2 linked regions of the Nodosilinea sp. FACHB-141 genome follow. The protein of the gene in region 2 interacts with the protein of the main gene of each other region in a pairwise test. Links are inferred from orthologs where the notes say so. Each region holds a gene or a part of one and is shown on either strand. Other genes may lie near its edges.

Region 1 (3,231 bases), on a different replicon or contig from region 2:
GCGCCAGCCCCGCCTGCTGAAACACTTCAATATATGGATCGGTGAGGTCTTTACGCACCGCTACCAGCAGCACCTGCACCTTCTCAATGCCATCTTCGTCGACAAAATAGCCGAGTTTTTGATAGTCAACATCGGCCTCCTCGCGGGGGAAGGGCAGATAGAGACTGGCCTCTTGGTTGAGCACCATTTCGCGCAGCTCGTCGTCGTCGAGCTCGGCGGGCACAGGAATGACGCGGGTAATTGCCCGCCCTGGAATAGCAGTGGTGGCCTGCCTGACCTTGAGCTTGCTTTCAGCGAGCACCGTTTGAATGGCGTCAGCCATGGCGGCGGTGTCTAAGATTTGGCCTTCCTCGTAAATGCCCTCGGCCAGTTCTACCGAGGCCAAGGCTTCTAATTTAAGCGAGGCTCCCTGCTTTTTTAGGCGGGCCAAATTAACTCTTTCGGGGGTTAGCTCAATGCCAACTCCCCGAGGCTTGCGACTAAAAATGGCTTTGAGACTATCCACGGTAGTATCCGAAAAACAGGTGGGTATATAGAAAACCTGCCCGGCCAAAGTGATAACCAAGCAGACCCAAACGAGTCCGTTTCTTCCTTCCCAAAAAGACCTTTTCAGGCACTCAAGAAGAGATTCAGCGGCCCAGCAATTATCCGTAGGGGAAAAGTGCTAACGAATGGTACACAATTTAATTCAGATTTTCCACTTTTCTTTTTAAGCACTTTTTCTGGGCTGAGAGATAGCCGATGCTGTATCTCCTGCCCGCACACCTAATGGTCTCGCCGTTGCTCCTGAGGTGATACCAACCCAACTAAAGCTTGGTATCACCAGCGATGTTACACACAATTCTGAAAAGTGAGCACCTAATATTGAGAAACTATGGCCCTGTCGCTGTATTTCTTTACGCGCTGTCTTTCTTATCCGCCTGGAGCAACTTGTTATGACTACTCCTCCATCGCCCCTAGCACCCCTGGGCACCCCCTTAAACGACGACGCCCAGCGGTTGATGCTGCTGGGTTCGGGTGAGCTGGGTCGTGAGGTGGCCCTTGAAGCGGTGCGCCTAGGGCTGGAGGTAATTGCCGTCGATCGCTACGACCATGCCCCAGCTATGACGGTGGCTCACCGCTGCCACGTGATTGACATGCTCGATGGTGCGGCACTGCGGCAGGTGATCGAGCAGGAGCAGCCAGGGTTGATCGTGCCGGAGGTGGAGGCGATCGCCACCGATACTTTAGTGGCGCTGGAAGCCGAAGGCTGGCGAGTCATCCCCACCGCCCGCGCCACCCAGCTGACCATGAACCGCGAGGGCATTCGGCGGTTGGCGGCAGAAGAACTGGGTCTCAAGACTTCGCCCTTTCGCTTTGCCGGCACTGAGGCGGAGTATCTAGAGGCTATAGAAGCCATCGGTCTGCCCTGCGTGGTCAAACCAATTATGAGTTCGTCGGGCAAAGGCCAGAGCACCGTGCGTCAGGAGTCTGAGGTGCTGACGGCCTGGCAGTACGCGGGAGAAGCGGGTCGGAGCAAGGGCGATCGTGTCATTGTGGAGGGCTTTGTGCCCTTCGACACTGAGATTACTCTGCTGACGGTGCGGGCGATCGACGGCACCCACTTTTGCCCTCCTATCGGCCACCGCCAGGAGGCGGGCGACTACCGCGAGTCTTGGCAGCCCTGCGCCCTGCACCCCGACACCCTAGCAGCCTGTCAGGAGATGGCGAAAGCGGTCACCGATGCCCTGGGCGGCTGGGGACTGTTTGGGGTGGAGCTATTCATTGCTGGAGAAGCGGATCAACCTCAAACCGTGTACTTTAGCGAGGTCAGCCCCCGCCCCCACGACACCGGCATGGTGACGATGGTGAGCCAGCACCAGTCGGAGTTTGAGCTGCACGTACGGGCGATTATGGGTCTGCCCATTGGCGAGATTACCCTGATGCAGCCGGGGGCCTCGGCGGTGATTTTGGCATCTGGGAAGAGCGACAATCCTCAGTATTCTGGCCTGGATAAAGCCTTACAAGTGCCCACCAGCAAGGTGCGGCTGTTTGGCAAGCCCACCGCTCACCCTAACCGCCGCATGGGGGTGGCCCTGGCATTAGGCGAGACGGTGGAAGAGGCTAAAGAGCGGGCGATCGCCAGCGCCAGCGCCGTCCAGGTGATTCTATAACCCCCCGCCACAACTGCACAAATTAAGCGAAAATGAACAACCGTGACTGGGTGCGCCCTGTTTGACCCTTCGTTATTCCTTCTTTTTTCGCCATGAGACTCCGCCCCTACGCCCGCTTTGGTCTGTTTGCCCTGCTAGGCCTAATGATGAGCTGGCTCGTGGCGTGCGGGGGTGGGCAGCCCAACGCTACCGCCCCTGCTGAGGGCGGCAGTCAAGAGGTCGAGTTTTGGACGATGCAGCTTCAGCCCGACTTTACCGACTACTTCAACGGGCTGATTGCCGACTACGAGGCGCAAAACCCCGACACCACCGTGCGCTGGGTCGATGTGCCCTGGGCCGACATGCAGAGTAAAATTCTCACCGCCGTCACTGCCGGCACCGCTCCCGACGTGGTCAACCTCAACCCCGACTTTGCTGCCCAGCTCGCCAGCCGCAACGCTTGGATGCCGTTGGATGAAAAAGTTTCCGCCGAGGCCAAGCAGGTCTACCTGCCCAACATTTGGGAGGCCAACACGCTTAACGGCCAGAGCTTTGGCATTCCCTGGTATCTGACTACCAACGTCACTCTGCACAACCAGGCCCTCTTGGACGAGGCCGGGGTGGCTCCGCCCACCACCTACGCTGAGCTGGCCGAGGTCGCTCGCCAGGTGAAAGAAAAAACCGGCAAGTATGCCTACTTCACCACCTTTGTGCCCGAAGATTCCGCCGACGTGCTGCAATCCTTTGTGCAGATGGGGGTCGAGCTGGTGGATGACCAGGGCCAGGCCGCCTTCGACACCGACGCGGGCCGCGCCGTCTTCCAGTATTGGACTGACCTCTACCAGCAAGAACTGCTGCCCCAGGAGGTGCTGACCCAGGGCCATCGCCGGGCGATCGAACTGTTTCAGGCTGGGGAAGTGGCGCTGCTGTCTACGGGGGCAGAGTTTTTCCCCACCATTGAGGCCAACGCCCCCGATATTGCCGCCGTCACCGGCAGCGGCCCCCAGATTACCGGCGACACCGGTAAGACCAACGTCGCGGTGATGAATGTGGTGATCCCAGCCGGGACCGACGTGCCCGATGCAGCGCTGGATTTTGC
Region 2 (3,158 bases):
AAAGGGTTTGAAACGGAGCAGCGCACAGATATCGCTTAGTTGGATAACACTGCCCCGAGCGGGAAGCATTGCCCTAGGGTTATTGCTGGCACCGCTTGCGGGAGTGTGGACCGCTGCCCAGGCCCAGTTTCCGCCCTGCCCGCCCCCGTCTGCCAACGAGTATCTGCTGCTAGTCCGCAGCAACACCGAGGCCGAGCGCACGCGGGTACAAGACCTGCTGCCCTCCAACAGCACCGTCCTAGTTTGTGATTACCTCAACGACACCGTTGTGCGGGCCGGGGGGTTTACCAACCTAGAAAATGCTAATGCGTGGGCCCAGTACATGACGGAGGTAGAGGGCTTCCAGGCCTTTGTAGCCCGTCCGGCCACCACCGCGGCCCAGCCTGCACCTCCCACGGGTGGCACAACTCCGCCTGCGAACAGTGAGACTCCGCCCGCCAACAATACCCCACCCAGCGGTGGCACTCCGGCCACGGCTACTCCTCCAGCGACGACGCAGTCAGCGCCAACCGCCTACGCCCCTCAGCCCTTGGGAACGGGCTTCGCGGTGCTAGTGGACTACCAATACCAGCCTGAGTCGGCGATCGCCATTCAGCGTCAGGTGGGTCAGGCTGTGGGCCTAGCGGTGCATCGCCAGCGCTCCTATCTACTCATCGCCCATAGCCCAGATGTGGCCGGAGCCGCCTCTACCCTGTCCGTGCTCACCAGTCTCAACATCGCCGGTTTTATCGTCGATAGCCAGGAAGTGGTAATGCTGACTCCAGCGGTGGCTCTCACCGCTCCTTGAGGCTTCCTTTTCAAGACGGAAATCTTGTAGGGGCATTGCACTGCAATGCCCCTACAGATCGGGTGCAACCGAATGAGATTCGGCATCAGTAGGCAGGCGCGGCCAGACAAGAGATCATCGCTCCCAAAATTGACCCGGCAATCACCTGAAAAGGCGTGTGTCCTAGCAGTTCCTTCAGCCGATCTTCTCTAATCTCGGGCTTTTCTTGAAACAGCTCGTCAATGATTTGATTGAGCACTTTGGCCTGCTTGCCTGCCGCCTGACGCACTCCCGCCGCGTCATACATGACAATCACCGAAAACACGGCGGTGGCAGCAAATATTGGGCTTGCCCAGCCCAGAGTCTGGCCAATGCCGCCGGCTAGGGCCGTAACTAGAGCCGAGTGGGCGCTGGGCATGCCACCGGTTTCTACCATCACCCGCAGATTGAGCTTGCGATGGCGCACCAGCTCAATGACAGCCTTGAGCCCCTGGGCTGTAAAGCAGGCAATTAACGCCACCACGAGCACATGGTTGTTGAAGATGTCGCTAAAACTGTCCATCGGCGCAGGCAAACCTAGTAGGTACGGGCAACAATATAATCGGCGATCGCCAGCAGAGGTCGGTTCAGCTCCCCAAAGCCGGCCAAACTCTCCTTCGCCGCCTCAATCAGCTGGTTGGCCTGGCGACGCGATTCTTCAATGCCCCAGAGGCTGGGGTAGGTCACCTTCTGGGCAGTAATGTCTTTGCCGACCGACTTACCCAGGGTTTCAGACGTCGAGGTGATATCAAGAATATCGTCCACGATTTGAAAGGCCAGACCAATGCGCTGGGCGTACTGGCGCAGATTGTCAATCGCCTCTTCGTCAGCCCCTGCCAGTATGGCCCCAGAGGTCACCGAAATTTCAAGCAGAGCCGCCGTTTTGTGATTGTGAATGTAATTGAGGGTTTCCAAGGTCACGTTGGGGTTGCCCTCGCTGGCCAAATCCACAACTTGACCGCCCACCAGACCTTCACCCCCTACCGCTTTACCCAGCCCGGCAACCACCCGCAGCACTCGCTCAGGAGAAGCCCCCTGGGTTTGGGTCGCCACATGTTCAAAGGCGTAGGTTAGCAGCGCATCGCCTGCTAGAATCGCCACGTCGTCGCCGTAGACCTTGTGGTTGGTGAGCCGGCCCCGACGATAATCATCGTTATCCATCGACGGCAGGTCGTCATGGATCAGCGACATGGTGTGGATCATCTCCAGGGCACAGGCCGTAGGCATGGCCATTGCTATAGTGCCGCCCACCAGTTCACAGGTGGCCAGGCAAAGAATGGGGCGCAGGCGCTTACCTCCAGCCAGCAGCGAATAGCGCATGGATTCGTAGAGGGTTTCGGGATAGCGCAAGGCCAGGGCCTGGTCGAGGGCGGCTTCTACCTGCGGGCGACGCTCTTTTAGGTAGGCTTCGAGGTCAAAGGGGCCAGCAGCAGCGGGTCTAGAATCGAGGGAGTTGGTTGGCACCATGGCGGCAGGCAGGTTGAAAGGCGACAAAACAAGTTTGAAACTGGATGAATCCGCGTCTACAGGCGGTTGCGGTAGCTAGTTACGGTGTTCTCAAGCAGCATGGCTACCGTCATTGGGCCAATGCCCCCCGGCACCGGAGTAATCGCCGAAGCCACCGGCTCCACCGAGGCAAAATCGACATCTCCCACCAGCCGAGCTGAGCCGTCGGGCTGCTCAACCCGGTTAATGCCCACGTCGATGACAACGGCGCCGGGCTTAACGTCAGCCGCTGTAATCATACCGGGACGGCCTACCGCCGCCACTAGAATATCAGCTTGCCGCATCACCGCGGCTAAATCGGGGGTGCGCGAGTGAGCCATAGTCACGGTGGCGTTGGCCTCTAGTAGCATCAGGGCCATGGGCTTACCTACGAGAATGCTGCGTCCCACTACCACGGCCGTGGCCCCAGCGGGGTCAATTTTAGCGGCCTCTAGCAGTCGCATCACGCCGTAGGGAGTGCAGCTGCGCAGGCCAGGTTCGCCGCGCACCAGCCGTCCTAAATTGATGGGGTGCAGCCCGTCGGCATCTTTATCGGGGTCGATGGTGTGGAGCAGAGCTACGGCATCGAGGTGGTCAGGCAGGGGCAGCTGCACCAAAATGCCGTCTACGTTGGGGTCGGCGTTGAGCTGCTGAATCAGGTCGGCCACCTCCTGCTGGGAGACGGTGGTGGGCAGATGCTTACCGTAGGAGGCAATGCCTACCCGACTACAGGCCCGCTCTTTGTTGCGCACGTAGGCGGCGCTGGCGGGATTGTCACCCACCATAATCACCGCTAGCCCTGGGGGACGGTGCCCCTGGGCGATGAACGCCTGAACATCGGCAGCCAGATCGGTTTGAATTTGGGCCG

What was found.
Region 1: the proteins of crtE (region 2) and purT interact in binary tests that used the Escherichia coli proteins (3 or more experiments, as listed by UniProt). The link is inferred for Nodosilinea sp. FACHB-141 from one-to-one orthologs.

Annotation. Positions count from the first base shown.
Region 1 is NZ_JACJPP010000007.1:765,735-768,965, reverse strand. The notes cover bases 132-3,044. They hold purT (formate-dependent phosphoribosylglycinamide formyltransferase), read left to right. Parts: upstream 132-935; coding sequence 936-2,153; downstream 2,154-3,044. Other genes in these bases: H6F59_RS06900 (ABC transporter substrate-binding protein), read left to right, coding at 2,246-3,044; pilM (type IV pilus assembly protein PilM), read right to left, coding at 132-505. In the rest of the region: more of pilM, read right to left, coding at 1-131; more of H6F59_RS06900, read left to right, coding at 3,045-3,231. UniProt on the Escherichia coli protein: Involved in the de novo purine biosynthesis. Catalyzes the transfer of formate to 5-phospho-ribosyl-glycinamide (GAR), producing 5-phospho-ribosyl-N-formylglycinamide (FGAR). Formate is provided by PurU via hydrolysis of 10-formyl-tetrahydrofolate.
Region 2 is NZ_JACJPP010000011.1:638,088-641,245, forward strand. The notes cover bases 308-3,147. They hold crtE (geranylgeranyl diphosphate synthase CrtE), read right to left. Parts: upstream 2,273-3,147; coding sequence 1,343-2,272; downstream 308-1,342. Other genes in these bases: H6F59_RS11375 (hypothetical protein), read left to right, coding at 308-787; H6F59_RS11380 (divergent PAP2 family protein), read right to left, coding at 873-1,328; folD (bifunctional methylenetetrahydrofolate dehydrogenase/methenyltetrahydrofolate cyclohydrolase FolD), read right to left, coding at 2,329-3,147. Outside these bases: more of H6F59_RS11375, read left to right, coding at 83-307; more of folD, read right to left, coding at 3,148-3,158.